3 regions of the Pantoea sp. YU22 genome follow, and region 2 is predicted to be linked to each of the others. Evidence: riboswitches for the same ligand, from Rfam matches in the RefSeq annotation. Region 2 holds a riboswitch; each other region holds the start of a gene.
The links. A riboswitch is a leader RNA that binds a small molecule or an ion and turns the genes downstream of it on or off. The one in region 2 is predicted to bind thiamine pyrophosphate.

Region 1 (10,330 bases), on a different contig from region 2:
CAGGGAGGCCCAGGCTTCCGCCAGCCAGAACGAGCAGGCGATAAAGGTGCTCTCCTCCTTCTCCACGCCGCTGTAGCGATAGAGCATGGCGCGACCCTGGCCCAGCTCGCGCTGAATCGCCGCATAGGTCGAACGCATACGCGCCGGGTTCACCGCGTTGCCGTAGTGATGTACCAGCGCCAGCGAGGCATCCAGCCGCTCTTCGCTGCCGACGTAGAACAGATAAGCCTGTTTGCTCTCCGACCAGCAGTGCTCTTCCACCCAGTCGCGGATGCGGTCGCGCTCGCGCTCCCAGCGCTCCATCCAGGTCGGTTCGATATGGCGCGCTTTCGCCATGGCGACCGCGCGATCCAGCGCCAGCCAGCACGCCATTTTCGAATGGGTATAGTGCTGCTCTTCCGGCAGTTCCCAGATACCGGAATCTTTTAGCCGCCAGCGATCGGCGCAGTGGTTCGCCAGCTGGCCCAGCAGCCGCGACGTGCCTAAGTCCAGTACGTGGCCCGCTTCGATAAACAGCTGCGCCGTGGCGAGCATATCGCCATACATGCTCAGCTGACGCTGGTCGCGCGCGTTATTACCGACGCGCACCGGCAGCGAATCTTTATAGCCGCGCAGCGCCGGATAGCGCTCTGGTGGCACGATATCGCCTTCAAGCGTATAGCAGGTACGTAGCTCGATGCCGTGACGCATAATGGTCTGCGACAGCCAGGAGAAGGCCGCTTTACAATCTTCCAGCGCGCCGAGATAGACGAAAGATTTAATAATCAGGCAGGCGTCCCGCACCCAGGCGTAACGGTAGTCGTAATTTTTCTCGCCGCCGATGCCTTCCGGCAGCGAAGTGGTGGCCGCCGCGGCCAGCGCCCCGGTAGGGGAGTACCAGAGAAATTTCAGCGACAGGGCCGAGCGTTTGACATGGACTTTATATTCGCCCTCATAGCTCAGGCTTTTACACCAGTCCTGCCAGGCGGTATGACTGGTTTCGATACGGGTATCAATAGCCTCGAGGTCCGGCACGGCCAGCGGCTCGCGCTGGGTAATCAGCAGCGCCACCAGCGAACGTGAATCCTGCTGCGTGGTCAGCTCGGCGATCACCTGCTCGTCATCCATATGGGTAATCTTTACGTCGTCGCTGGTGCGCAGCATCGCCATGATATCGCCGATATGAAATACATTTCCCTGAGTGGTGTTGCCCATCCACGGTGAACGCGTCTCCGCAACGGTGCCAAAGCGCAGGTGTAGCCTGAGCGTCATGCTGCCGCGCACGCCTTCTACGCGGCGCGCAAGTTCGCTCCAGGGCAAACGGCCCGCCAGGGTGCTGTTCAGGGATTCTGTCAGGCGGACTTCGCCTTCATCGGTGGTAAAACAGGTTTCCAGCACATTACTTTCATCGCGGTAGCGTCGCTGCATGCGATAGGGCTGAACAGGCGTAATCGCAAAAAAACCGCCAATGCCGGGATCGAGCAGGCGATCGAACAGCGGCGGCGAATCGAGATTCGGCGCGCACCACCAGTCGATAGCGCCGTCGGGGGCAATCAGCGCGACAGAACGTCCTTCGCCAATCGCTGCGTAGTCACCGAGGCCCGCAAATCCATCCTCGCGTACGGGCGAGGCGTAATCACCGTTTTTCATCAGAAGCATCCTTGTCTGAAACGCGTTATCTACAGACGAAAAAACTGGCCGCACAGGGCGACCAGTTGGGAGGAACAGCGGGTATTACAGCGTGCCAGTACCGCCGTCGGAGCACCAGACCTGACCAGAGGTGTAGCTGCTTTCGGCCGAGGCGAGCGTGACGTAAAGCGGCGCGATTTCAACCGGCTGGCCCGGACGGCCCAGCGGCGCGCTGGCACCGAACTCTTTAACTTTTTCCTGCGGCTGGCCGCCGCATACCTGCAGCGGAGTCCAGTAAGGACCCGGCGCGACCGCGTTTACGCGGATGCCTTCCTCGCCCAGCTGCTGCGCCAGCGCTTTGGTAAAGGCGACGATGGCCGCTTTAGTCTGCGCGTAGTCCAGCAAGATATCGCTTGGTTTATAGGCCTGTACCGATGAGGTATTGATAATGGACGCGCCGCGCGGCAGGTGGTCAACCGCGGCTTTGGTGATCCAGAACATGGCATAAACGTTGGTTTTAAAGGTCGCGTCAAAGTCTTCGGTAGAGAGAGTACGAATCGATTCGTTGAACTGCTGACGTCCGGCGTTGTTCACCAGAATATCGAGTCCGCCCAGCTGATCGACAGCCTGTTTCACCAGCGACTGGCAAAAGGCTTCATCACGGATATCGCCAGGAATAGCCACGGCTTTACGGCCTTCAGCTTTAATCAGCTCGATAACTTCAGCCGCGTCCGACTCTTCTTCGGGCAGATAGTTGATCGCTACGTCGGCGCCTTCACGGGCATAGGCGATAGCGACAGCGCGGCCAATACCGGAATCGCCGCCGGTGATCAGCGCTTTGCGTCCAGTCAGACGGCCAGTGCCGCGATAGGTGGTTTCCCCGTGATCCGGAACCGGATCCATTTTGCTGGCGAGACCGGGCACAGGTTGTTTCTGTTCCGGAAATGACGGTTTCGGAAATTCAACCGGGACGAGTGTTTTGTCGTTTTGGGTAGTCATGCTTCGCTCCTTGCACATCGTTTTCGGATGATAATAAGCCTGGCACATATGTGAAGTTTGTCACATTCAAATTAACCAGACGGTTATTAAACCCACCATTTGCGGGATCGTTATTAATAATAAGGTGGCTTTTGAGGTTTAACTTCGAGCGGAAAAATTTTTTCGCTGCGCCTATTTAACAGGCGGTTTGGTAAAAGGTTTATATAACCTTTTGTTACTTGAGAGTGTCGTCAGCCCCAGGAGGTTATCGCGATTAAATTTCTATTTAAACAAAGAGTTATATATTCATCGGCGTTTTCTGCTGTGTCTTAATAAAGGTAAGGGTTGACCTGTTTTTAGCGCTGAACCCGCTTAAGATCTGGCGAGTCAGGTAGAGCATAAGGCGTGGAGAATAAATTTTTCGGCGTTAAGAAAAAAAGTAAATAAACTTTCAGCTCATTCTCACTCGAGGCAGGGAGAGAGTGGTTGCGTAATTATGCTGTACGCCTGGCCCATAAAGGCAGAATACGCTGTATTTGCTGTGGTTTCCCGCGGCCTGCGCAGCGCGTCTGCGTTAACCTGAGCGCTCACTTTCTGATACGGCGGAATAAGGAGCGCGGCGTGAGCGCGTCGACGGGTATTTCACTTAAAATCATAGCGACGCTCAGCTCCACGCTGATGCTTGCCTGCGTAAAAGGTCTGGAGGGCGCGTTGCCGGTCGGCGAGGTGATTTTTTTCCGTTCGCTGGTGGGCATAATGCCGTTGCTGGTCTGGCTGCAATATCAGGGCGGTATTGTAGCGGGCATTAAAACCCGCAACGTTAAGGGGCATCTTGGCCGGGGCCTGGCGGGTACCTGCAGCATGTACTTCAGCTATCTGTCGCTGATGTATATTACGCTGACGGATGCCACTGCCATTAACTATGCCGCGCCGCTGTTTACCGTACTGCTCGCTGCCGTGGTGCTGCGCGAAAAAGTGCGTCTTAATCGCTGGCTGTCGGTGCTGGCCGGTTTTGTCGGCATTGTGATCATGCTTTCTGGTCACCTCTCGCTAAGCGGCCCGTCACGTCTCACTGTAGCCAGCCTGGCCTCATCCGTCGGCGTATTGCTGGCGCTGCTCTCCGCTATCTGCACGGCTGGCGCGCTGATTCAGATCCGCTACCTGAGCGGCAAAGAGAAGCCGGGCGCGATCGCCTTCTGGTTTACCGCGATGACGGGCGCGACCTCACTGCTGACGCTGCCGTTCGGCTGGCGTTTACCACAGGGCGAGCAGCTCCTTCTGCTGCTGGGCTGCGGCTTTTTCGGCGGGCTGACGCAAATTTTGCTGACGCTGAGCATGCGCTACGCCGACGCTTCGCTGCTGGCGCCTTTCGATTACAGTTCGCTGCTCTGGTCGGTAATTATCGGCGTGATTTTTCTTAATGTCTTGCCCGAAAACACCACGCTGGTCGGCGCGAGCCTGGTGGCGCTCGCCGGTATCTACTCTGTCCTGAGTGAGCGACGTCAGCGGCGTCGGGCTGCTTCGGTGGCTTTATCCACCCGCAGCGAAACCGCCGATTTAACAGCTGACTGACACGTCGCACTTGACGCCGGACAGTCAGTTGCCCTACAACTAATGGCCGTCGGGGGAGTCTCGCCAGAGAGACTGAGAGGCTAATAGCGCAGCGCGCGGTTTAGCGACCCTTTGAACCTGACCCAGTTGATACTGGCGTAGGAAGACTCGTATCTCACTGATGCTTTCCCCTTTGAGATGCCTGCCGCGCGAGCTTACCTCCTTTGCTCACGCTTTTTCCCTTCACGTATCACGGGTCGTCAACATCGAGGCCTGCGTGAATCGTTATCTTTTTCAAAAAGCTTACTTTGTCAGGTGCGCGCCATGAGCCGCTGGTCTGTGATCGGCAGCGGCGTCGCCGGATTATGCGTCGCCACGCTGCTGGCTGAACAGGGCGAAACGGTTGAGGTGATCGTCAGCGACCAGACGCCCGCGTCGCACTGGGCGGGCGGGATGCTGGCGCCTTTCTGCGAAGGGGAGAGCGCGCCTGAACAGGTCGTCGAACTGGGACAGCGCGCCGCGGAGTGGTGGTCGCAACGGGTTGACGACGTCGCGCATCAGGGCACGCTGGTGGTGGCGTCGCCGCGCGACGCGGCGGAGCTGACGCGCTTCGCCCGCATGACGCGCCAGCACCAGTGGGCCGATCCCGCGCAGCTTGAGCCTGAACTGGCGGGACGCTTTGCGCGCGGCCTGTTTTTCCCCGATGAAGCGCATCTCAATCCGCGCGACGCGCTGCGGCAACTGCGTGCCAGCCTTGAGGCGCGCGGCGTCGCCTTTCACGCCGGCAAACCCGCCGGGACCCTTATCGACTGTCGCGGGATTCACGCCGTCGATCGCCAGCCGGAACTGCGCGCGGTACGCGGCGAGATGCTGATCCTGCAGTGTAAAGAACTCCGTTTTTACCGGCCGATCCGGCTGCTGCATCCGCGCTTTCCCTGCTATCTGGTGCCGCGTGCCGACGGGCATTTTATGCTCGGCGCGACCATGGTTGAGAGCGACGACGCCAGCCCGATCAGCGCCCGCGCCATGATGGAGCTGCTCGGCGCCGCCTGGGCGATTCACCCGGCGCTGGCGGAAGCGCGCATTGTCGAGAGCGGTACGGGTCGGCGTCCCGCCTACCGTCATAACGTGCCGGAAGTGCGCTACCGTGACGGCGTCTTCTCGCTTAACGGCATGTACCGCCACGGTTTTTTACTTGCGCCCGCCATGGCGCAGCAGCTAATGCAACTGCTTAGTCAGGAGTCGAACCATGCAAATTGAACTCAACGGTCAGCCAGTGGAAACCGAAGCGGCGAATGTCGCGGCGCTGCTGCAGGAGCGAAAAATCGACGCCGCCTGCGTCGCCAGCGCCTTTAACGGCCAGTTTTTGCCGCGCTCGCAGTATGAGAGCCAGCGGCTGGAAGCGGGATGTCGGCTGGAAGTGCTGTCGCCGATGCAGGGAGGCTGAACCATGTTTTACGGCTTTGTTCCCCGCTCGCGCTTTCTGCTCGGCACCGCCGGCTATCCGTCGCCCGATATTCTGCAGCAGGCGATCTGCGCCGCCGATGCCGAAATCATTACCGTCAGCCTGCGGCGGGAAGGGAGTCAGGGCGGCGCGTTTCGCGATCTGCTCAGCCAGCTCAACCGCCGCGTGCTGCCCAACACCGCTGGCTGCCACAGCGTCAAAGAGGCGGTGACCACCGCTTATATGGCGCGTGAACTCTTCGACACGCCGTGGATAAAGCTGGAGGTGATCGGCAACGCCGACACGCTGCAACCCGATCCCTTTGCGCTGGTCGAGGCGGCGCGCATTCTCTGTGCGGACGGCTTTCAGGTCTTTCCCTATACCACTGAGGATCTGATCGTCGGTGAAAAACTGCTGGAAGCGGGATGCGAGGTGCTGATGCCCTGGGGTGCGCCTATTGGATCCGGTCAGGGCTTGCGCAATATCGAAGGGTTACGCAGCTTCCGCGCCTGGTTTAAAGACGTGCCGCTGGTGATCGACGCGGGTATTGGCGCACCGAGCCAGGCGGCGCAGGCGATGGAACTGGGATTCGACGCCATCCTGCTCAATACCGCCGTCGCGAAAGCACAGGATCCGGTGGCGATGGCGGGTGCCTTTGCGGGCGCAATCCGCGCGGGACAGGCGGCGCACCAGGCGGGACTGATGGAGCGGCGCGAAATGGCCGCTGCCTCGACGCCGGTGTTTGGCCTGGCGCAGTTTAGCTAACGGGACAAGAGAATGAATCGTTATCAGCGGCAGCAGATGCTGCCAGAGATCGGCGAAGCGGGGCAGCAGCGGCTCCGCACCGCGCGCGTGCTGGTGGTGGGCGCAGGCGGGCTGGGATCGACGCTGCTGCCGCTGCTGGCGGGTGCGGGCGTCGGCTATCTGCGCATCTGGGACGACGACGCAGTAGAGCTGCACAATTTACATCGTCAGACGCTTTTTACCACCGCCGATGTCGGCCAGCCAAAAGCGCTGTGCGCCGCGCGCGCGCTGAACGAGCGCAACCGCGATTGCGTAACCGAGGCGCGACAGCAGGCGCTGCGTGCCAGTACGGTCGCCAGAGCGCTCGAGGGGATCGACCTGGCGATCGACGCGGCGGACAGCTTCGCCGTGACCTACACCTTGTCCGACGCCTGTCAGCCGCGCCATATTCCGCTGATCAGCGCCTCGGTGCTGGGTCGGCAGGGCTATGTCGGCGGTTTTTGCGGCAGCGCGCCTGGCTATCGCGCTCTGTTTCCACAGCTCCCCACCTCTGCCGCTAACTGCAACACCGCTGGCGTAATGGGACCGGCGGTGGCGACACTGGGCGCGATGCAGGCGCAGATGGCGCTCAGCGTGCTGCTGGGATTAACGCCGTCGCCGCTCGGCAGCCTGGTGAACTGCGACTTTACCCAGTGGCATTTCCGCGCCTTTCGCTTTGACGACGCGCAGGAGCCGACGCAGCCCCTCATTCCTTTTATCGACCGCGACCTGCTGCAGGCGGACGATTGTATCGTCGAGCTGCGCAGCCGCGAGGAAGCGCCGCACAGCGTGGCGGCGCAGGTTGAGCGCATCCTGCCGGAGGCGATAGACGCGTGGCAACCCCCCGCCGGTCGGCGCGTAGTGCTGGTGTGCGCCAGCGGCATTCGCGCGGCGAAAGCGGCGTCGGTGCTGGCGCAGCGCGGCGTCATGCCGCTGGCGATCATCGCGGCGAACCAGGGATGAGCATGATGCCGCACGGCCCCGACATCGCTTTTGAAGCGGTAACGTTTGGCTGGAACAGCAAGCCGATCTGCGAGCGTTTTAGCCTGGCGCTGCGCGGTGGAAAAACCAGCGCGCTGCTGGGGCGCAGCGGCGCAGGTAAAAGCACGCTGCTGCGGCTGGCGGCGGGGCTTTTAACGCCCCAGCAGGGACGGATAAGCAGCTCGCTGGCGGGCGATCTGTCGCAGCACATCGCCTGGATGGGGCAGCGCGACGAGCTCTATCCCTGGCTGTCGGTACGCGACAACGTAACACTCTCCGCGCGGCTCAATGGTCAGCGTCCCGACCATAAGCGCGCTGAGGCGCTGCTGGCGCAGGTCGAGCTGGCCGGGCTGGGCGACGCGCGCCCCGACTCGCTCTCCGGCGGGATGCGGCAGCGCGTCGCGCTGGCGCGCACGCTCTATCAGGATCGTCCGGTGGTGCTGATGGACGAGCCGTTCGCCACGCTCGACGTCATGACCAAGCTGCGGCTGCAAAGCCTGACCGCCCGCGTGTTACGCGACAAAACGTTGCTGTTAGTCACACACGATCCGCTTGAGGCGTGTCGCCTTGCGCATGATATCTACCTGCTGGATGACGCGCCGCTGCGCTGTCGCGCCTTTTCCGCACCCGACGGCGATGTGCCGCGCGCTGCGCAGGATGGCGCGGTATTGCAGGCGCAGAGCCAGCTTTTTCAACAGCTCAGTCATGATTAAACATCGTATTTTAAGCCTGGCCTACCTGCTGGCGGTGATCGGCGGCGTATGGCAACTGGCACGCCACAGCGGCGTACCCGCTTTTCTGCTGCCTTCGCCTCAGTCGGTGGGGCAGGCGCTGCTTCAGCAGCATGGGCTGCTGATGCATCACGCGCTCTATACGCTCGGAGAGATCGCGCTGGCGCTGCTGCTGGGCGGCGGCGCTGGCGTGGCGCTGGCGATTGTGATGTCCGCCAGTCCGCTGCTGCGCCGTCTGCTGTTTCCGCTGGTCGCCGCCAGCCAGACCATTCCCGTCTTTGCGCTGGCGCCGCTGCTGGTGCTGTGGCTCGGTTTCGGCGTCGCGTCGAAAGTGGTGGTCGCCGCGCTGATTATCTTTTTCCCACTCTGCCTGTCGCTGTTTGACGGACTTTGCCGCACGCCGCCCGGCTGGCTGGAGCTGGCGCAGACGATGAACCGCTCGCGGCTGCGACAGTTCCTGCATGTGCGCTGGCCCGCGGCGCTGCCGCACTTTTTTTCCGGTCTGCAAATGGCAGCCATTCTCGCGCCGGTCGGCGTGGTGATTGGCGAATGGGTCGGCGCGAGCGAAGGGCTCGGCTACCTGATGATGCATGCCAGCGCGCGGCTGGAGACGCCGCTCAGTTTTGCCGCACTGGCGCTGTTAATGCTGCTGGCGCTGCTGTTATCGGGCGGCGTCGCACTGCTGCGCCGTCGTTTTCTCTACTCTGCATAAGGAATCATTGTGAAAAAAGTAATGCTGATGCTGGTTGCGCTGCTGATGGCTGCGGCCGCGCCCGCTCAGGCGGCGCAGAAGGTGCGCCTGCTGCTCGACTGGTTCGTTAACCCTAATCATGCGGCGATCTTCGCCGCCAAAGAGAGTGGTGCCTTTGCGCGTCAGGGACTGGATGTGGAGATGATCGCGCCAGCGGATTCCGCCTCAGTGCCGCTGCTGCTGGCGGCAGGCAAGGCCGATCTCGCCGTAAGCTACCAGCCGCAGCTCTATACGCTGGTGGATAAAGGAGTACCGGTGATCCGCGTCGGTACGCTAATCGGCCAGCCGCTTAATACGCTTACCACGCTTAAAAGCAGCCATATCCATACGCTCAGGGATTTCGAGGGGAAAACGCTTGGTTACGCCATTCCGGGATTTGAAGATGTCGCTATTCAGACCATGCTCAAATCGGCAGGCGTAGATGTAGACAAGGTTAAGCTGATCAATCTGAATATGGATGCCGCCTCGGCGCTGCTCAGCCATAAAATCGACGGCGCGATGACCATCTATCGCAATTATGAGCTGCTGGAACTCAGGCAGCAGGGCGCAGAGACCCTGACGTTTAAACCGGAAGAGCATGGCGTTCCCGCCTATGACGAACTGATCGTACTGGCGAACGCTGGTACGGCGGCGACCGACCCGCGTATCGGCAAGTTTCTGCATGGGCTGAACGAGGGCGTAGCTTATTTGCGCGCGCATCCTGAAGCGGTCTGGCAGGCTTTTATTAAGGCTTATCCGGAGCTGAATACGCCGCTTAATCACCAGGCCTGGCAGGCGACGCTGCCGCTTTTCGCCAGCGACGCCGGCAGGTTGGATGAGGCACGCTATCAGGCTTTTGCCCACTATATGCTGGACAACAAACTTATCGGTCAAATCGCGCCCCTGTCGCGCTACTCGTTGCCGACACAGTAACGCTGGCGTTTGTTCACATCTTCTTTTATCTGACGCGACTAGACTTAAGGAAAAGGACAAGGAGCGAAAGATGCAAGAGAAGATCACGCTGGTGGCTGGCGATATCACCAAAATCAACGCGGACGCCATCGTTAACGCAGCGAACAGTTCGCTGCTCGGCGGCGGCGGTGTGGACGGCGCGATTCATCGCGCCGGCGGGCCGGAAATAGTGGAGGAGTGTAAAATCATCCGTAACCGCCAGGGCGGCTGCCATACCGGCGACGCGGTGATCACCACCGCAGGAAAACTGCCTGCGCGCTACGTCATTCACACTGTCGGTCCGGTATGGAACGGAGGCAGTCAGAACGAGGCTGAACTGCTGAAGCGCGCCTATCAGAGCTGTTTCAGGCTGGCGCAGCAGCACGATATCAAGACGATTGCTTTTCCCAGCATCAGTACTGGCATCTACCGTTTTCCGAAGAAAAGAGCGGCCGAAATCGCCCTGGAGGCGATTCGCGACGCGCTGGCGGATAACCCGGCGCTGGAGGAGGTTAAAATTGTCTGCTTCGATGAAGAGAATTTCGAGATTTATGCCAACCTGCTTAACTAGCC
Region 2 (10,330 bases):
GCGAAGATGGCGGCCGTACGCCGATCGACGACCTGTGTCGCGTGGTAGAGGCGGCAATCAACGCGGGCGCAACCACTATCAACATTCCAGACACCGTGGGTTACACCCTGCCGGGCGAATACGCCAGCATCATCAGTCAGTTGATCAATCGGGTGCCCAATATCGATAAAGCGATCCTGTCGGTGCACACCCATGACGATTTAGGCATGGCGACCGGCAATGCGCTGGCCGCGGTCCAGGCGGGCGCGCGTCAGGTCGAAGGCACACTGAACGGCCTGGGCGAGCGCGCCGGCAACTGCGCGCTGGAAGAGGTCGTTATGGCGATTAAAACCCGCCAGCAGATCCTGAACGTCCATACCAACATCAATCACCAGGAAATTTACCGCACCAGCCAGATGGTCAGCCAGATCTGCAACATGCCGATCCCGGCGAACAAGGCGGTGGTCGGCTCTAACGCCTTTGCGCACTCCTCCGGCATCCACCAGGACGGCGTGCTGAAAAACCGTGAAAACTACGAAATCCTGACGCCGGAATCGATCGGCCTGCACAAAATCCAGCTGAACCTGACGTCGCGTTCCGGCCGCGCCGCGGTGAAACACCGTATGGAAGAGATGGGCTACAAAGAGAGCGACTACAGCCTGGACGCGCTGTATGACGCCTTCCTGAAGCTGGCTGATAAAAAAGGCCAAGTATTTGATTACGATCTGGAAGCGCTGGCCTTTATCAACAAGCAGCATGAAGAGCCGGAATATTTCCAGCTGAACGAATTCAATGTGCAGACCGGCTCCAGCGTCACAGCGACCGCATCAGTGCAGCTGGGCTGCGGCGAAGAGACCAAAGCGGACGCCGCCACCGGCAACGGCCCGGTCGACGCGGTTTATCAGGCGATCAACCGCATTACCGGTTTTGAAGCCGAGCTGATGAACTACAAGTTAACGGCGAAAGGTCACGGCGAGAATGCGCTGGGCCAGGTGGATATCGTGGTCAACTACAACGGCCGCAAATTCCACGGCGTCGGTCTGGCGACCGATATTGTCGAATCATCTGCGAAAGCGATGGTTAACGCGCTGAATAACATCTGGCGCGCCAAAGAAGTCGAAAAAGAATTGCAGCGCAAATTTCAGAAGGAAACGGTGTAACTATGTCTACCTCTTCTCATATCGCAGTATTGCCTGGCGACGGCATCGGTCCGGAAGTTATGGCGCAGGCTCTGAAAGTGCTGGACGCCATTCGTCACCGCTTTGATATGCGTATTACCACCAGCGAATATGACGTCGGCGGCATCGCCATCGACCGTCACGGCGAACCGCTGCCGCCCGCCACCGTTGCGGGCTGCGAGCAGGCCGACGCGATTCTGTTCGGCTCGGTCGGCGGCCCGAAATGGGAGCACCTGCCGCCCGCTTCACAGCCGGAACGCGGCGCGCTGCTGCCGCTGCGCAAGCACTTCAAATTGTTCAGCAACCTGCGCCCAGCCGCGCTTTATCAGGGTCTGGAAGCTTTTTGCCCGCTGCGCGCCGATATCGCTGCGAAAGGTTTCGATATCCTGTGCGTGCGCGAACTGACCGGCGGCATCTACTTCGGCCAGCCGAAAGGACGCGAAGGCAGCGGCCCGCATGAGCGCGCCTACGACACCGAAGTCTACCACCGCTTCGAGATTGAACGCATTGCGCGCATCGCCTTTGAATCGGCGCGCAAGCGCCGCAATAAAGTCACCTCGATCGATAAAGCCAACGTGCTGCAAACGTCGGTGATGTGGCGCGAGATCGTGAATGAAGTGGCACAGGATTATCCCGATGTGCAGCTGAGCCATATGTATATCGACAACGCCACCATGCAGCTGATTAAAGATCCGTCGCAGTTCGACGTCCTGCTCTGCTCGAACTTGTTTGGCGACATCCTTTCTGACGAGTGCGCCATGATTACCGGCTCGATGGGCATGCTGCCCTCAGCCAGCCTGAACGAAGAGGGCTTTGGTCTGTATGAGCCGGCAGGTGGCTCCGCGCCGGATATCGCCGGACAGAATATCGCTAACCCGGTAGCGCAGATCCTGTCGCTGTCGCTGCTGCTGCGCTACAGCCTGAATGCAGACGCTGCCGCCGACAGCATTGAGCGCGCCATCAGCCGCGCGCTGGAAGAAGGCTACCGCACCCGAGATTTGGCCGGTGACGGCCCCGCCGTCACGACTGATGAGATGGGCAGCATCATTGCCCGCTTTATCGCCGAGGAAAAATAAAATAATGAAAACTTTATACCAGAAGTTATTTGATGCACATGTCGTTCACGAAGCGCCTGACGAGACGCCGCTGCTCTATATCGATCGTCACCTGATTCATGAGGTGACCTCTCCGCAGGCTTTTGACGGTCTGCGCGCGCATGGCCGCAAGGTGCGTCAGCCGTCGAAGACGTTCGCCACCATGGATCACAATGTCTCGACCCAGACCAAAGACATCAACGCCTCTGGCGAGATGGCGCGCATCCAGATGCAAGAGCTGATCAAGAACTGCGCCGAGTTCGGCGTGCAGCTCTACGATCTGAACCATCCCTTCCAGGGCATCGTGCACGTTATCGGGCCTGAGCAAGGCATGACGCTGCCGGGCATGACCATCGTCTGCGGTGATTCGCACACCGCCACCCACGGCGCATTCGGTTCGCTCGCCTTTGGTATCGGCACCTCGGAAGTAGAGCATGTATTCGCTACCCAGACGCTGAAGCAGGGTCGCGCGAAGACCATGAAAATCGAAGTGCTGGGCGAAGCCGCCCCAGGCATTACCGCGAAAGATATCGTGCTGGCGATTATCGGTAAAACCGGCAGCGCGGGCGGCACCGGCCATGTGGTCGAATTCTGCGGTCCGGCTATCGAAGCGCTGAGCATGGAAGGTCGTATGACGCTGTGCAATATGGCGATTGAGATGGGCGCCAAAGCGGGTCTGGTCGCGCCGGACGATACTACCTTCAACTACCTGAAAGGTCGTCAGTTCGCGCCGCAGGGCGAGAAGTGGGAACAGGCGGTAGAGTACTGGCGTACCCTGAAGTCGGATGAAGGCGCGCACTATGACGCCGTCGTCACGCTGAACGCCGCCGATATCGCGCCGCAGGTGACCTGGGGCACCAACCCAGGCCAGGTGATCGCCGTGGATCAGGCGATCCCGAATCCGGCCTCGTTTGCCGATCCGGTCGAGCGCGCCTCCGCCGAGAAAGCGCTGGCCTATATGAACCTGCAGCCGGGCATTCGCCTGACTGACGTGGCGATCGATAAAGTATTTATCGGCTCCTGCACCAACTCGCGTATTGAAGATCTGCGTGCCGCAGCGGCTATCGCCAAAGGGCGTAAGGTTGCGCCGGGCGTGGTCGCGATGGTGGTGCCGGGCTCCGGCCCGGTAAAAGCGCAGGCAGAAGCAGAAGGTCTGGACAAGATTTTCCTCGAGGCTGGCTTTGAATGGCGTCTGCCGGGTTGCTCAATGTGTCTGGCGATGAACAATGACCGCCTGAATCCGGGCGAGCGCTGCGCCTCAACCAGCAACCGTAACTTCGAAGGCCGTCAGGGCCGCGGCGGACGCACCCACCTGGTCAGCCCGGCGATGGCCGCCGCCGCCGCTGTTTCCGGCCATTTTGCCGATATCCGTGAACTGACAGGAGCTTAATCATGGCGAATAAATTTACTCAGCATACCGGCATCGTCGCCCCGCTGGACGCGGCGAACGTCGACACCGACGCCATTATTCCCAAACAGTTCCTGCAGAAGGTAACGCGCACCGGCTTTGGCGCACATCTGTTTCACGACTGGCGTTTTGACGACGACGCGGGCACCGTGCCGACCGCCAGCTTTGTGCTGAACAAGCCGGAGTTTCAGGGCACCAGCATTCTGCTGGCGCGTGAAAACTTCGGCTGCGGCTCATCGCGCGAGCACGCCCCCTGGGCGCTGACCGACTTTGGTTTTCACGTTGTGATTGCGCCGAGCTTTGCCGACATTTTCTACGGCAACAGCTTTAACAACCAGCTGCTGCCGGTTCGCCTCAGTGACGAGCAGGTCGACGAGATGTTTAAGCTGGTCGCGGCGCAGCCGGGCATTCGCTTTACCGTCGATCTTGAAGCGCAGACGGTAACGGCGGGCGATAAAGTTTATCCATTCGAGATCGACAGCTTCCGCCGCCACTGCATGCTGAACGGCCTCGACAGTATCGGTCTGACGCTGCAGTACGAAGCCGCTATCAGCGACTACGAACAGCGCCAGCCTGCGTTTCTGAATTAAGGCGGATAAAGCCTCAAGCCCAGACGACACCAGAGTTAAAGCGCGGGTGGTGTGGGCAGAGGAGCACAGCGTCCCGCGACAGGGATGTCGCGGGCCGAGCGAGCATGGATGCCTTGAGCGACTTTGCGATCGGCCCATGCCACCCACGCCGGCCACGGTTCAAGCCCAGGGCGACCACTGCGTCGCCCTTCCTTTTATACGTTCTTCACGCGCGCCGACATAGCGAAGGCCGCGACAGCCAGTCCCAGCGCCAGCCAGTAGACCGCAATATGCCCGAAGCGCTCGCTTAACGTCCCCTGAATCACACCTGCCAGAATCATCCCGGTAGAAATGGAGTTGGTGAACATCGTGGTCGCCGCCCCCGGCCTGCCCGGCATTAAATCCTGAAACCACAGCATGCCGATACCGGCGATAATGCCGATAAAAACCGCGTTAAACAGCTGCAGCGCCATCAGCGCGGTCTGCGAAGCGAACATCGCCAGCCCGGCGTAAAACAGGATGCCCGCCGCCAGCGCGATCAGCATCAGATTGCGCTTGCCGACGCGCTTCGCATAGTGCCCGGCCAGCAGCATCACCGGGATCTCCAGCCCAGCCGCCGTCCCCATCAGCAGACCCGCCAGCTTCTCCGGCAGCCCCAGCGTCACGCTGATATAAAGGGGCATATCGATGATATACATGGTATTGCAGGTCCACATGGTCATCGAGGCGATAAACAGCAGGCGTACATCGCGGTCGCGCCAGCCGCTCAACGGCATACCGCCGCTCTGCATCAGCGGCGCGGCGCGCGGCACCGAAGGCAACGTAAACCTGATCAGCAGAATACAAAGCAGAAACAGCGCGGCAGCCACCAGAAAGAGCGTAACGAAGCCAAAGTTAAGCGCCAGCGCAAACGACAGCGGCGGGCCAATTACCCAGGCAAGCGAAAGCTGCGCGCGCATAACCGAGCTGAACATTACCGCTTCGCGCGCCGACTGGTCGGCATACTCGCGCGCCAGCGCGAAAATCTGCGGCATCGAGACGCTGGCCAGTGCCGAGAGCAGCACGCCAAGCGTAATCAGCGTCAGATAGTGGCGGGTAAAGGCGAACAGCAGCGCGTTACAAAAGGCCATCAGACAGCAAAAGAGGATCAGCGTGCGGCGATCGCCGCGGCTGTCGGAGCGTTTCGCCACCAGCATGCTGACGGCAATACCTGCGATGGCGTTAACGGTAAAAAACAGCCCTACCCAGAAAGGACGTGCCTGCACTTCACGGGTCAGAAACAGGCTCAGCGTCGGCGCCTGCAGCGCGCCGGCGACACCAATCATAAAAGAGGCAGCCATAAAGGCGAGAAAGACCGGATTGATACGGCGCTTCCGGGTTAACAGCGATTTCATAGCGAAATCCCTTTGAAGTCGAAGCAGGAAAAACAAGAAGATAAATTCTAACGCAACATAAAAAAGCCAGCAGGAAAAATCTCTGCTGGCGGTGTAATTGCACCCTACTCAGAAAAGATCCCGCCGCAGCGGCATCATGGTCGAGCGCCATTCAGTCGTGAATGCCTCCCGCTCTTCCAATAGTGCTAAGTTTGCCCTTAATATGAGGCAGGAAAAACTGAGCGCTTTTCACAGGGAGTTCCTCTTTTATGTCCTCATCACGCCTCAAGCAGCAGTTCATCCGGCTGTGGCAAAGCTGTCAGGGCGAAAGTCAGCTGGTGACGCTAAACGAACTGGCCGAGCGGCTGCACTGTTCGCGTCGCCATATGCGCAACCTGCTCAATGCGATGCAGGAGGCGGGCTGGCTTACCTGGCAGGCGGAGGCGGGGCGCGGCAAACGTTCACAGCTCACCTTTTGCTACACCGGCCTCGCGCTACAGCAGCAGCGCGCTGAAGATCTGCTGGAGCAGGATCGCATCGATCAGCTGGTGCAGCTGGTTGGCGACAAGGCGGAAGTGGGCCAGATGATCCGCGCACATCTTGGCCGCAGTTTCCGGCAGGGCAAACATATTTTGCGCGTGCTTTACTATCGACCGCTGCTGAATCTGCTTCCCGGTTCGCCGCTGCGCCGCTCTGAAACGCATCTTGCCCGTCAGATTTTTAACGGTCTGACGCGCATAAATGAGGAAAATGGGGAAGTCGAGGCGGATATCGCGCATCACTGGCAGGCGCTTTCGCCGCTGCACTGGCGCTTTTACGTCCGCCCGGCGATCCGCTTTCATCACGGTCGCGAACTGGAAATAGCGGATGTGATGGCAAGCCTGGAGCGCCTGCGTGCGCTGCCGCTCTTCTCCCATATCCGCCAGATCGATTCGCCCGCCCCCTGGACGCTGGATATCAGTCTCAGCGCGCCGGACGACTGGCTGCCGTGGCTGCTCGGCAGCGTCAGCGCCATGATCCTGCCGCGCGAGTGGCCGCAGATGCGCGACTTCGCACGCCATCCCGTCGGCACCGGGCCCTACCGCGTGGTGCGCAACCAGCACAGCCAGCTGAAGATCGAGGCGTTTGACGACTACTTCGGCTTTCGCGCGCTGATAGATGACGTCTCTATCTGGGTGCTGCCGGAGATTAGCGACGAGCTGGTCTATTCTGGCGTGCGGCTGCAGGGCGCCGCCGAGGATGAAAAACTGGAAGAGAGCCGCCTTGAAGAGGGCTGCTATTTTTTACTGTTCGACCAGCGTTCGGCCCAGGGGCGCGACGCGGCTATCCGGCGCTGGCTCTGTCATCTGTTTAATCCTGTCGCCCTGCTCAACCATGCCGAGACGGGCTATCAGCGCTACTGGTATCCCGCTTACGGACTGCTGCCGCGCTGGCATCACCGCCGCGACCTGACGCCAGCGACGAAACCGCCCGGTCTGGAGAGCCTGACGCTGACCTGGTACAGCCAGCACGTCGAACATGAGGGCATTGCCAACGCGCTGCGTCCGCTGCTGGCGCAGCATAATGTACGGTTGATTACCCGCGCGGTCGACTACGAGACCTGGCATCAGGGCGAAGCGGAAAGCGATGTCTGGCTCGGCAGCGTGAACTTCACTCTGCCGCTGGAGTATGCGCTGTTTGCCCAGCTTTATGAGATCCCGCTGCTGCATCGCTGCCTGCCGCTCGACTGGGAAGAGGACGCCGCGCGCTGGCGACGTAAAGCGCTGCCGCTCGCCGAATGGAGCAAACGGCTGCTGGACACAGACGGTGTGCATCCGCTGTTCCATCACTGGCTACTGCTGGAGGGCCAGCGCAGCATGCGCGGCGTGCGGCTCAATACGCTCGGCTGGTTTGACTTTAAATCCGCCTGGTTCGCGCCGCCCACGCTGTGACGCTTTCCCCCTGTCGACGAAATGTCTAGAATGAGCCGTTCTCAACGGGGTGCCTGCAAAAGGCTGAGAGAAACCCGTCGAACCTGATTCGGTTAATACCGACGTAGGGATTTGAGAGGCTGCTACGCTCAGATCCTTTGCGACTCATAACAACTCTCCCCAAGGAGCGCAAAGTGGTTAAACAGATTCTCCCTCTGCTGATGTTACTGTCCTTGCCAGCGCTGGCGGCAAAACCTCTCCTGACCGTCTACACCTACGACTCGTTCTCTGCGGAATGGGGCCCCGGCCCGGCGGTGAAAAAAACCTTCGAAGCGCAGTGCGGCTGCGAGCTGCGCTATGTGGCGCTGGAGGATGGCGTCTCGCTGTTGAACCGCGTGCGCATGGAGGGTAAAAACAGTAAAGCTGACGTGGTACTCGGCCTCGACAACAATCTGCTGCAGGCCGCACAGCAGACCGGCCTGTTCGCCAAAAGCGGGGTCGATACCCGCACGCTGGCGCTGCCGGGCGGCTGGCAGGATCAGACCTTTGTGCCTTTCGACTACGGCTACTTCGCCTTCGTCTACGACAAAAAACGCCTTAAAAACCCGCCGACCAGCCTGAAAGAGCTGGTGGAGAGCCCGGAAAAATGGCGCGTGATTTATGAAGATCCGCGCACCAGCACCCCTGGCCTGGGTCTGCTGCTCTGGATGCAGAAGGTTTATGGCGACAACGCGCCGGAAGCCTGGCAGAAGCTGGCGCGCAAAACCGTTACCGTCACCAAAGGCTGGAGCGAAGCCTACGGCCTGTTCCTGAAAGGCGAAGGCGATCTGGTGCTGAGCTACACCACCTCGCCCGCTTATCACCTTATCGAAGAGAAGAAAGAGAACTACGCCGCGGCGCCGTTCGCCGAAGGCCACTATCTGCAGGTTGAGGTCGCCGCGCAGCTCGCCAGCAGCAAGCAGCCGAAGCTGGCGCAGCAGTTTATGCAGTTTATGCTGACGCCTGCCTTCCAGAACGCGATCCCCACGGGCAACTGGATGTATCCGGTAATTAAAAGCGACCTGCCGGCAGGTTTCCAGACGCTTAGCGTGCCGCAAACCGCGCTCCAGTACAGCCCGCAGGAAGTGGCGCAGCAGCGCGCAAACTGGATCAGTGCATGGCAACGCGCCGTCAGCCGCTAATCCCGCTGTGGATGGTGCCCGGCAGCAGCGCCGCGCTGCTGCTGTGCGCCGTGGCGCTGCTGGCGTTCGGCGCGCTCTGGTTCAGCGCGCCGCAAGGCGACTGGCGCGCGCTGCTGCACGACAGCTATCTGCGCCATGTGGTGCTTTTCTCCTTCGCGCAGGCGCTGCTCTCCGCCCTGCTCTCGCTGCTGCCGGCAATACCGCTGGCGCGCGCGCTTTACCGCAGGCGCTTCCCCGGCCGTCAGCTGCTGCTGCGCCTCTGCGCCATGACGCTGGTACTGCCGGTGCTGGTGGCGGTATTTGGCCTGCTGACGGTCTATGGCCGCGTCGGCTGGCTGGCGCAGATCTGTCAGCTGCTCGGCATCGACTACCGCTTCTCCCCCTATGGGCTGCAGGGCATTCTGCTGGCGCACTGCTTTTTTAATCTGCCGCTGGCGACGCGCCTGATGCTCCAGACGCTGGAAAATATTCCGGGCGAACAGCGCCAGCTCGCTGCCCAGCTCGGCCTGCGTGGCTGGCACTTTTTCCGCCTGCTGGAGTGGCCCTGGCTGCGCCGTCAGCTGCTGCCGACCGGCGCGCTGATTTTCATGCTCTGCTTCGCCAGCTTCGCGACCGTCCTCTCGCTCGGCGGCGGCCCGCAGGCCACCACCATTGAACTGGCGATCTTTCAGGCGCTGAGTTTCGACTACGATCCTGGCCGCGCCGCGCTGCTGGCGCTGATCCAGCTCGCTTTCTGTCTGACGCTGGTGCTGCTGAGCCAGCGTTTCAGCAAGGTGATCCCGGCTGGCCGGGCGCTGCTACGAGGCTGGCGCGATCCGCAGGACTCGCGGCGCGCGCAGGTCGGCGACGGTCTGATTATCGCGCTGGCGCTCTTGCTGCTGCTGCCGCCGCTGCTGGCGGTCGTCGTTGACGGGCTGCGCGGCGGACTGGGCGGCGCGCTGGCCCAGCCAGCGCTCTGGCAGGCGACCCTGACGTCGCTGCGTATCGCAATCGGCGCGGGCGTGCTCTGCGTCACGCTGACCATGATGCTGCTGTGGAGCAGCCGCGAGCTGCGTCTGCGCCAGCGCGCGCTGCCTGCGCAGCTGATGGAGACCAGCGGCATGCTGATTCTGGCGATGCCCGGCATCGTGCTGGCAACGGGCTTCTTTCTGCTGTTCAATGCCACCACGGGCCTGCCCGACTCGCCCGACGGGCTGGTCATCTTCGCCAACGCTCTGCTCGCTATTCCCTATGCATTAAAGGTGCTGGAAAACCCGATGCGCGACAGCGCCGAGCGCTACGCTCACCTGTGCGCCTCGCTGGGCATCAGCGGCTGGAACCGGCTGTGGCTGATCGAGCTGCGCGCGCTGAAACGCCCGCTGGCGCAGGCGCTCGCCTTCGCCTGCGTGCTGTCGATCGGCGACTTCGGCGTAGTGGCGCTGTTTGGCAGCGCCGACTTCCGCACGCTGCCCTTTTACCTCTACCAGCAGACTGGCGCCTATCGCGGTGCGGACGGCGCGGTCACCGCCCTGCTGCTGTTAGCGATCTGCCTGCTGCTCTTTACCCTGATGGAAAAATTACCTGGCCGCCATGCTGACACTGACTAATCTGACCTACCTCTATCAACATCTGCCGATGCGTTTCAGCTTTAGCGCTGAG
Region 3 (10,330 bases), on a different contig from region 2:
TTTGGCCGACGGTACGCGGCATGGCGGCGGAAGGCAATGTCTATACCGGTTTCCTGTATGCCGGTCTGATGATCGACCAGTCAGGTCAGCCGAAGGTAATTGAATTTAACTGCCGCTTCGGCGATCCGGAAACGCAGCCAATCATGCTGCGCCTGCAGTCAGATCTGGTTGAGCTTTGTCTGGCAGCCTGCGACGGCGCGCTGGATCAGAAGCATTCAGCGTGGGATCCGCGTCCGGCGCTTGGCGTGGTGCTGGCCGCAGGCGGCTACCCGGGCGACTACGTTAACGGTGAGCAGATCCACGGCCTGCCGCTGGAAGAGGTCGCAGACGGCAAAGTCTTCCATGCCGGTACGCGTCTGGATAACGATCTGGTGCTGACTAACGGCGGCCGCGTGCTCTGCGTCACCGCGCTGGGCGATGACGTGGCGGCGGCGCAAAAGCGCGCCTATGAGCTGGCTCAGCCCATCTCCTGGAACGGCAGCTTCTGCCGCCGCGATATCGGCTATCGCGCCATTAACCGCAAGTAAGCAAAAAGGGCACGTTACGTGCCCTTTTCTTTAACCTAAAAGTCCTCTTCTTTCGGCTGCGAATCGCAGCTTTCTCCCGGCGCCGCGCGCAGCAGCTGCGTCCCTTCCGGCGCTTCGAGCCAGGAGACCAGCAACGGCGCGCTGCTGCGCTGCTGCTGTCGAACCAGCATCTGCAGCGCATAATCGTCAAAGGATGGCGACACGCGCTCGCCGTCGCAGGTAACAATCTGCTTCGCGCCCAGCCACTGCCCCTGTTTCAGGATGATATGGCCGTTGAGCAGCGCATTGCTCTGCGCCAGCATACGCTGCGCATCAAACTTATAGAGCTCTACCGTATCGGTATCGACCGCTTCGCGCCGATCGGCCAGCTGCCGTTGCATAAAGCTCAGGCTGCCGTCCTGATCGAAACGCAGCGTGACATCATTCGGTTGCTTGCCGCTGACGTGCCGCGTCACGCTGACCAGCTTCTGCTCTTGCCACAGATAGTCGGTGGTTTCCGTCGCATCGCCGTTAAAAGGCGTATAGAGGGTGCGCAGATGAATTGCAAGATGGCCGCTGTTTTTGCGCCAGATGCGCACCGCGCCGCGATCGGCAAGATAGCCGCTGGCGGTAAAGGGAGGCGTGTCGGGCGTAGAAGCGCACCCGGAAAGCAAAAGAAGAGAAAGCAGGGCGAAACAGGAGGACGAACGCAGGTTCGGCATAACTGGCCCCTAATACAAAAGGGGCGAATTCGCCCCTTCTTTAAAATTCTGACCGCAGTGCGACGTCTTATTTAACAGAGTCTTTCAGCGCTTTACCAGACACGAATGCCGGTACGTTTGCCGCAGCGATTTTAATCTCTTTGCCAGTTTGCGGGTTACGACCGGTACGCTCAGCGCGGTGGTTCACTTTAAAAGTACCAAAACCAACCAGTTGTACAGCATCGCCTTCTTTCAGAGACTCAGTGATCGCAGCCAGAGTAGATTCCAGAGCCGCTTTAGCCTGGGTTTTTGACAGGTCCGCTTTTTCCGCGATCACATCAATCAGTTGAGTCTTGTTCATAAGTTATCCTTAAAGTGTATTTATCGCTTGCTAAGCAACGAGTGCGAGGGAAAAGCCATATTCTGGCACTCTTCAGCCTGCACGCACCGATAGCCACAATTTTCAGCCCCCCAAATGTAGACCAGAGAGGGGGCCGATGTGAAGCCTCCAGGCTCGCTAATTCAGGCCTGAAGTCACGTTTTCCCGCCTTACTGCTGAAAATTTATACCGATGTTGCTGATTCCCGCCTCCCGCAGGTCCGAACGCAATCCTTTGATCAATTCAAGGTCTCGCTCTTCGCAGTCGGCAAGCAGGCGGAAAATCTCCCATTGCAGGTCCCATTCATCGATGACGGCAGGGTTTTCGCGCAGCTCTTCATCGCTCATTTCGCGTCCGGCCTGGGTCATTTCCAGCATCGCAACGGTGGTGATTGACGTTTTGCTGACTTCAATCGCATGCTCGAGGGTTTCGCCGCTCAGCATAGCGTGCAGCGCTTCGCTTAATGCCACGCAGGCGTCGATGGCCGGATAAACCCCGTACACTTCAAACGCATCGCCATCGGGAATAGCGGCTTCAAGCTTTTCCAGTTGGCTGTCGAAATTAATTTTGGCGTCTTTGACCGTCAGGCTTTCCCAGATGAGATCGAGAAGTCGGCGATAAAGCGCTGGATCGGCAAATTCCGTCTGCTGGCAGAACGCCCAGTAATTGGGGAACATACGCTCGCACAGGCAAGCCATAAACGTCAGATGCTGCCAGCTTTCCAGCTTCGCCAGACGCAGGTGAACGGGGTTTTGTAACATGAACAGGGCTCTTCATCGTTTAGCTGGCGGCAGTGTACCGCAAAAGTGCCGCGCGCACAGCGTTAAAGCGCGTTTTGCCAGCGCTGAAAGGCGGTGCGGTTAGACGCGACAGCATCGGCCCAGCGCGTCGGTTCCGGCAGGCGATAGCCGCCCATGCAGTTTTGTACCCACTGCAGCGCGCTGTCCAGGCTGACGCGATGTCCGGTCGCCACGAAAAGCGGATTACAGCGCGCTTTGCTGCGCCATACCCAGCCGATCTGTTCGCCCTTGTCTATCAGCGGCTGACGCGATCCCGGCTCGGCCCCCAGCTCGGCAAAACGGCCACACAGGCGCTTTTTCGCCACGCCAATGGTCGGCACGTCCACCATTAAGCCAAAATGCGAGGCGACGCCGAGACGACGCGGGTGCGAGATGCCGTGTCCGTCGACGAACAGCAGATCCGGTTTGCGCTCAAGGGTATTCCACGCCGCCAGCAGCGCAGGATATTCGCGAAAGGAGAGAAAGCCGGGAATATAGGGCATGGTAGTGGCGATGCGCGCCACGCGATGCTCCACCAGCTTCAGAGAGGGATATTCGAGGATAACCAGGGCGGCGCGGGTTACCGCCCCTTCCTGTTCGAATCCGACATCGGCGCCGCCGATAAAACGCGGAGGCAGGACGTCGAAATCATCCTGCCGCACCACCTCTGCAGCGCGCTGAAGCTGCTCCGCGCGCAGTGCAGCAATGTCCATATTTACTCCTGATGATATTGGCCCGAGAGACGGTGTACCGCCTCAACAAACACGCCTGCATGCTCTGGCGGCACATCCTGATGAATGCCATGTCCCAGATTGAAGACGTGACCGCTGCCCGCGCCGAAGCCGTCGAGAATGCCCGCGACTTCCTGCTCAATACGCGCAGCTGGCGCATAAAGCATAGACGGATCCATGTTGCCCTGCAGCGCGACTTTGTCGCCGACGCGGCGTCGTGCCTCGCCGATATCGGTGGTCCAGTCGAGACCGAGCGCATCGCAGCCGGTCGCGGCCATCGCTTCCAGCCACTGTCCGCCGCCTTTGGTAAACAGCGTAATCGGTACGCGGCGGCCTTCATTCTCATGCAGCACGCTGTCGACGATTTTATGCATGTAGTAGAGCGAGAACTCCAGATAGTCGCGGCCCGTCAGCACGCCACCCCAGGTGTCGAACACCATTACCGACTGCGCGCCCGCGCGGATCTGCGCGTTGAGATAGAGAATGACGCTGTCCGCCAGCTTATCGAGCATCGCATGCAGCGTAGCGGGATCGGCGTACATCATTTTCTTGATTTTGGTAAAGGCTTTGCTGCTGCCCCCTTCCACCATGTAGGTCGCCAGCGTCCAGGGACTGCCGGAAAAACCGATCAGCGGCACTTCGCCGTTGAGGTTTTTGCGAATGGTGCGTACCGCATTCATTACATAGCCGAGTTCCTGCTCAGGATCGGGCACCGGCAGTTTGTCGACATCGGCGCGGCAGGTAATTGGACTGGAGAAACGCGGGCCTTCGCCGGTTTCGAAGTAGAGTCCAAGGCCCATCGCGTCGGGGATTGTCAGGATATCGCTGAAGAGGATCGCCGCATCAAGCGGATAGCGGCGCAGCGGCTGCAGGGTCACTTCACACGCCAGCTCGGCGTTCTTGCACAGCGACATAAAATCGCCGGCTACGGCGCGCGTCGCTTTGTATTCCGGCAAATAACGTCCGGCTTGTCGCATCATCCATACCGGCGTGATATCAACCGGTTGACGTAAAAGGGCGCGCAGATAACGATCGTTCTTCAGTTCACTCATTTCAGGACTCTCTCAATTTCAGGCGCGTAGTGTAACACTTCTTAGACTTCGCCGCGGCAGATGGCGACAGTATCTTCAATCAGCCGGCGCGCCACCGTGCCCGGCGGTGGCAACATCGGCAGCGCGTCGTAGCGATACCAGCCAGCGTCCAGCAGCTCTTTATTATCGATTTGCAAATCGCCGCCGTCATAATCCGCCATAAACGCCATCATCAGCGAATGAGGGAACGGCCAGGGTTGCGAGGTCACATAGCGCAGATTCCGGACGCGGACATTGCTCTCCTCCATCACCTCGCGCGCGACCGCCTGCTCCAGCGTCTCGCCCACTTCGACAAATCCCGCCAGCACGGTGTAGATGCTGTTGCGATGACGCGCATGGTTCGCCAGTAATATCTCGTCGCCGCGCCGGATGGCGACAATAATGCAGGGCGCGATTTGCGGATAGTAACGTTCACGGCAGTGCCCGCACAGGCAGGCGTTTTCATGTCGGCTCAGATGCATTTCGTGGCCGCAGTAGCCGCAGAAACGATGGGAGCGGTAAAACTCCGCCAGCTGCACGGCGCGCCCGGCAAGCTGAAACAGCCCCGCCTCTTCATCGATCAGCTGGCGTACCGAGAACATATCGCGATCGCGATTTTCACACACCAGCCATACCGTTTCGCCTTGCCACTCGCCGACAGGCTGCGCTTTGCTTCCTGTTAACTTAAACGTAGCGGCGCTGCCGTGCGGCAGATCGCCCTGCGGCAACCAAAGTTTCTGTTCATGGCTGACAATCCACCATCCAGCGTCTACGCTTGAGATCTCACGTTGCATATAATCGTCATCCTTAGCGTCGTAATTGATACGCTGAAGTCCTGATGTTAAGTGTGTAGACAAACAACTATACCCTAAATCGTTCAGCTTGCAGGCGGCCTGGCGCCAGCCGAAGCATCAACGGTAGAGGGATTTTATTTACATGGAGTCAGAAATGCTTAACCAGTTAAATGTCCTGACCGAGCGCGTAGGTGGCAGTAACGAACTGGTGGATTCGTGGCTGGACGCCCGTCGCCAGCTGTTGGTTTCTTATTACCATCTGGTTGGACTAAAGCCTAACAAAGAAGCGCTAACGACTTTAGATGAGCAGGCGCTCGACAACTTTTGTCACGGCCTGGTTGACTACCTTTCCGCCGGTCACTTCAGCATGTATGAACGCATCATCAATGAGATGGAAGGCGACAGCCCGATGATTGCCGCCGCGCAGGTTTATCCTCCGCTGGAAGCCAATACCGAACGTTTGATGCAGCTCTATGACGGCCATCTGCAGCAGTCGATTGACGATGACAACTGTGTCGATTTTCAGCTGGCACTGTCAGAAGTAGGCGAAGTGCTGGAAGCGCGCTTCACGCTGGAAGATAAGCTGATCCAGCTTGCCTGGGACAACAGCCTGATACGCGCTCCGGTAGCGAATGACAGCAGCCAGCTGTCGCGCCCGGCTTAAGGTTAATCAGTTGTAAAGTCCTTGTTATTCTGTAAAAGCCCTTTTATGCTGAACGGGTTTTCGACGATAACGTTGAAAACCCGTTTTTGTTTTTTGAGCTACTCACTGTTTGCAATGTAGCCAACGTAAACGAGATTTCTGGCGTCGTGCGTGCCGCCCTGTCGTGAAAGGGCAAGCGTAACAGCCAGAAAACCGTTTACCTATCTTGTCGGAGTGCCCGCAAGGGCTGAGACCGTTAATTCGGGATCCGCGGAACCTGATCAGGTTAGAACCTGCGAAGGGAACAAGAGTAAACATCATCAGTACGCTGGCGTTTTCCGCCTGCCGTTTCTGTTACTCCTTCCGAACTCCGGACAAGCAACGTTCCCCTTTCAACAGGAAAATTGCTATGTCTATGACCAAAAACACCCGTCGTGAACAGCGTGCTCAGGCGCAGGCGTTTATCAATGCGCTTCAGGGCGGCGTCGCCTTTCCCAACTCGAAACGTATCTGGATCCAGGGTAGCCGGGACGATATTCGCGTACCGATGCGGGAGATTCAGCTCAGCCCGACGCTGCTCGGCGGCGATAAACACCATTCGCGCTATGAAGAGAATGAGGCGGTACCGGTATACGATACCGCTGGTCCCTATGGCGATCCCGATGCCGTTATCGACGTTCAGCGCGGCCTGGCGAAGCTGCGTGCCGACTGGATTGCCGCGCGCGACGATAGCGAAACGCTGAAGCACACCAGCTCGCGCTATACGCAGCAGCGTCTGGCAGACGACGGGCTCGATCATTTGCGTTTCGATCAGCTGCCGCAGCCCCGGCGTGCGAAAGCGGGACGTCGTGTCACCCAGCTCCACTACGCGCGCCAGGGCATTATCACGCCGGAAATGGAGTTTATCGCGCTGCGCGAGAACATGGGCCGCGAGCGCATTGTCAGCGACGTGCTGCGACAGCAGCACGCTGGTCATAGCTTCGGCGCGCAGCTGCCGGAAAACATCACCCCCGAGTTTGTGCGCCAGGAAGTGGCCGCCGGCCGCGCCATTATTCCCGCGAACATTAACCATCCTGAATCGGAGCCGATGATTATCGGCCGCAACTTCCTGGTGAAGGTTAACGCCAACATCGGCAACTCGGCGGTGACCTCCTCTATCGAGGAGGAGGTAGAGAAACTGGTCTGGTCGACGCGCTGGGGCGCCGATACCGTTATGGATCTCTCTACTGGCCGCTATATTCATGAAACGCGCGAGTGGATCCTGCGAAATAGCCCGGTGCCCATCGGGACGGTGCCGATTTATCAGGCGCTGGAGAAGGTAAACGGCGTCGCCGAAAACCTCGACTGGGCGGTGTTTCGCGACACGCTGCTGGAGCAGGCAGAGCAAGGCGTCGACTACTTCACCATCCACGCCGGCGTACTGCTGCGCTATGTGCCGATGACGGCAAAGCGGCTGACCGGTATAGTCTCGCGCGGCGGGTCGATTATGGCGAAATGGTGCCTGTCGCATCACCGCGAAAGCTTCCTTTACGAACACTTTCGCGAGATTTGCGAAATCTGCGCCGCCTACGACGTTTCACTGTCGCTTGGCGACGGCCTGCGTCCCGGCTCGATTCAGGACGCCAACGACGAGGCGCAGTTTGCTGAACTGCATACGCTGGGCGAGCTGACGAAGATCGCCTGGGAATATGACGTCCAGGTGATGATCGAGGGCCCCGGCCATATTCCTATGCAGATGATCCGCCGCAATATGACCGAGCAGCTGGAGCACTGCCACGAAGCGCCTTTCTATACGCTCGGTCCGCTGACTACCGATATCGCGCCCGGCTACGATCACTTTACCTCCGGCATCGGGGCCGCCATGATCGGCTGGTTCGGCTGCGCGATGCTCTGCTATGTCACCCCCAAAGAGCATCTTGGTCTGCCGAATAAAGAGGACGTCAAGCAGGGCCTTATCACCTATAAGATTGCCGCCCATGCTGCGGATCTGGCGAAGGGCCACCCCGGCGCGCAGATCCGTGATAACGCCATGTCCAAAGCACGTTTTGAATTCCGCTGGGAGGATCAGTTCAATCTGGCGCTCGATCCCCATACCGCACGCGCCTATCACGACGAAACCCTGCCGCAGGAATCGGGCAAAGTGGCCCACTTCTGCTCGATGTGCGGGCCAAAATTCTGCTCGATGAAAATCAGCCAGGAAGTGCGCGACTATGCGGAAAAGCAGGAAAACGAGGCGCAGCCAATCGAAATCGGCATGCAGCGGATGTCGGAAACCTTTCGCCGCCGCGGCGGCGAACTTTATCACTCAGCCGATGCGCTGAACGAGGAGAAACCATGAACGCCCCTTTTCCCGCCACGGCGCCGCGCTTAGGGCTTTATCCGGTGGTCGACAGCGTCGAGTGGATTGCGCGCCTGCTGGAGGCTGGGGTGCGCACGATCCAGCTGCGCATCAAAGATCAACAGGATGAGGCAGTAGAGCCTGCGATCGTGGAGGCGATTGCACTCGGCAAGCGTTATCAGGCGCGTCTGTTTATCAATGACTACTGGCGGCTGGCGATTAAACATCACGCCTATGGCGTGCATCTTGGTCAGGAAGATCTGGACGTCGCTAACCTGAACGCCATTCGTGAAGCGGGCCTGCGACTGGGCGTTTCGACCCACGATGACGCCGAACTGGATCGCGCGCTGGCGATACGCCCCTCCTATATCGCGCTGGGGCATATCTTTCCCACCCAGACCAAGGCGATGCCGTCCGAGCCGCAAGGGCTGTCTGAACTTCAGCGGCACATCGCGCGGCTTAAGGGTGTTTCTACCGTGGCGATTGGCGGCATCAGCATTGCGCGTGCGCCGGCGGTGCTGGCGACCGGCGTCGGCAGTATTGCCGTCGTCAGCGCCATTACGCAGGCGCCAGACTGGCGCGCCGCAACGCAGAGGTTGCTGACGCTGGCGGAACCGCAGCCAGAGGCTTAAACCTGAATGCGTCTCGCAAAAGACGCCTGGTTTCTGCAACAGCAGTAAAAAAGCTGGAAGAGGGCGCGCAGCGATATTCTTTCTCTCTCGCGCCGTTTTTCTGTTTCGCTACAGTGGCTGTCGCCGGGCAATGTTGCCTGGCCAGGGCCGGACCTCCCCTCACCCTCTCTGGCCCTGCCCTCTGCTACTTAGTCAGGAGGATCTCATGCTGCTGCAAGGAGTGTGGCGAATCTTCGCCCGCGCAGGCGGCTATCGCGCGCTCGACGGCCTCGCCCACTTTTGCCAGCGCCTGCTCGACGCGATCGTCCAGCGTTACCGCAAAGCTCAACCGCAAACAGTTGCGGTATTTACCCGACGCAGAAAAAAGCGATCCGACCGCTATCTGGATATGAGAATCGCGCAGCTCGCGGTTAAGCCGCACGGCGTCAAAGGCTTCCGGCAGTTCGACCCACATCATAAAGCCGCCCTGCGGACGAGAAACGCAGATGCCGCATGGAAAATAGTGGCGCACCCAGCAGCTAAAGCTGTCGTAGTTGCGCTGATAAAACTGACGCATACGCCGCAAATGCGGCTGGTAGTAACCCTGACGAATAAACTCCGCCATCGCATGCTGCGCCAGGGTATTGCTCGAACCCGTAGCGATATATTTCATATGCAGCACGCGATCGCGATATCGTCCCGGCGCAACCCAACCGGTGCGCAGACCGGGCGCGACCGTTTTCGAAAAAGAGCTGCACAGCAATACCCGGCCGTCTACGTCCAGCGATTTCAGCGTGGCGGGTCGCGGATACTCCCAGGCCAGCTCGTCGTAGACATCATCCTCAATGACCGCCACGTCAAAACGCTGCGCCAGTGTCAACAGCGCACGCTTACGTGCTTCCGGCATAATAAAGCCCAGCGGATTATTGCAGTTAGGCACGACCATGACCGCTTTGATTGGCCACTGCTCAAACGCCAGTTCAAGCGCCTCCAGACTAATGCCGGTGACCGAATCGGTTGGGATTTCAATCGCCCGAATGCCGAAGCCGCGCAGAGTCTGCATGATGCCGTGAAACGATGGCGACTCTACCGCGATGATATCGCCCGGCTCGCATATCGCACGAATCGAAACCGACAGCGCCTCATGGCAGCCAGTGGTAATGACGATATCGTCAGCCGACAGCTGGCAGCCGCTGTCGATCGCCAGGCGCGCCACCTGTTCGCGCAGGCTGGTTACGCCGTAAAGATTGTCGTAGCTGAGAAGCTGCGTTTCCTGCCGCTGCGCCTGACGGCTGAGGATTTCCACAAGGGTTTAAGGGTGGGCTGAGAGAGATTCGGCATGCCGCTACCCAGCTGGAGCATGTCCCTTTCCAGGCGACTCTCGAGCAGATCCAGCACCGACTCCCACTGCGTGATCTCTACCGGACGCTGCACCGGACGCGTCAGCGCCGGCACCGGCGGCGCGGCCTTACGCGTCGAAACAAAATAGCCGGAGCGCGGCTGCGGCGTAATCAGCTGTTTCTCCTCCAGCACATGATACGCCTGCTGCACGGTGCTGATGCTAACGCCATGCTCAAGGCTCAGACTACGCACTGACGGCAGCTTCTCGCCGCTGCGGTAAAGCCCCTGCTCAATACGCTGCGCCAGATGCATTGCCAGCTGCTGATAACGCGTCATGTCCGGCTCCCTTCAAATGAAAGAGTAGAAAACAGTACAGATGAGCCATTTTTTTACCATTCAGACGCCGCTTACGGCAATCTGTATGTTAAATAAAATCG

Region 1: linked by a shared signal. The riboswitch ahead of EKL29_RS20620 (FAD-dependent oxidoreductase) and the one ahead of thiB (thiamine ABC transporter substrate binding subunit) in region 2 are both predicted to bind thiamine pyrophosphate.
Region 3: linked by a shared signal. The riboswitch ahead of thiC (phosphomethylpyrimidine synthase ThiC) and the one ahead of thiB (thiamine ABC transporter substrate binding subunit) in region 2 are both predicted to bind thiamine pyrophosphate.

What each region holds. Positions count from the first base shown of each region.
Region 1 covers NZ_RYDU01000022.1:6,774-17,103, reverse strand. Annotated here, with positions in the region: gene EKL29_RS20635 (glycoside hydrolase family 15 protein) at 1-1,629, opposite strand, end outside; gene EKL29_RS20630 (SDR family oxidoreductase) at 1,714-2,607, opposite strand; gene EKL29_RS20625 (DMT family transporter) at 3,208-4,158, shown strand; TPP riboswitch at 4,200-4,319, shown strand; gene EKL29_RS20620 (FAD-dependent oxidoreductase) at 4,462-5,397, shown strand; gene thiS (sulfur carrier protein ThiS) at 5,387-5,584, shown strand; gene EKL29_RS20610 (thiazole synthase) at 5,588-6,346, shown strand; gene EKL29_RS20605 (HesA/MoeB/ThiF family protein) at 6,359-7,327, shown strand; gene EKL29_RS20600 (ATP-binding cassette domain-containing protein) at 7,330-8,058, shown strand; gene EKL29_RS20595 (ABC transporter permease) at 8,051-8,788, shown strand; gene EKL29_RS20590 (ABC transporter substrate-binding protein) at 8,798-9,739, shown strand; gene EKL29_RS20585 (O-acetyl-ADP-ribose deacetylase) at 9,810-10,328, shown strand; gene EKL29_RS23155 (hypothetical protein) at 10,325-10,330, opposite strand, start outside.
Region 2 covers NZ_RYDU01000002.1:107,957-118,286, forward strand. Annotated here, with positions in the region: gene leuA (2-isopropylmalate synthase) at 1-1,139, shown strand, start outside; gene leuB (3-isopropylmalate dehydrogenase) at 1,142-2,233, shown strand; gene leuC (3-isopropylmalate dehydratase large subunit) at 2,238-3,641, shown strand; gene leuD (3-isopropylmalate dehydratase small subunit) at 3,644-4,249, shown strand; gene EKL29_RS04960 (MFS transporter) at 4,444-5,622, opposite strand; gene sgrR (HTH-type transcriptional regulator SgrR) at 5,871-7,532, shown strand; TPP riboswitch at 7,568-7,660, shown strand; gene thiB (thiamine ABC transporter substrate binding subunit) at 7,706-8,692, shown strand; gene thiP (thiamine/thiamine pyrophosphate ABC transporter permease ThiP) at 8,668-10,278, shown strand; gene thiQ (thiamine ABC transporter ATP-binding protein ThiQ) at 10,262-10,330, shown strand, end outside.
Region 3 covers NZ_RYDU01000026.1:14,239-24,568, reverse strand. Annotated here, with positions in the region: gene purD (phosphoribosylamine--glycine ligase) at 1-527, shown strand, start outside; gene EKL29_RS21510 (DUF1481 domain-containing protein) at 563-1,228, opposite strand; gene hupA (nucleoid-associated protein HU-alpha) at 1,296-1,568, opposite strand; gene EKL29_RS21500 (YjaG family protein) at 1,757-2,347, opposite strand; gene nfi (deoxyribonuclease V) at 2,410-3,078, opposite strand; gene hemE (uroporphyrinogen decarboxylase) at 3,081-4,148, opposite strand; gene nudC (NAD(+) diphosphatase) at 4,190-4,960, opposite strand; gene rsd (sigma D regulator) at 5,115-5,624, shown strand; TPP riboswitch at 5,824-5,924, shown strand; gene thiC (phosphomethylpyrimidine synthase ThiC) at 6,013-7,941, shown strand; gene thiE (thiamine phosphate synthase) at 7,938-8,573, shown strand; partial or broken gene EKL29_RS21465 (PLP-dependent aminotransferase family protein) at 8,758-10,229, opposite strand.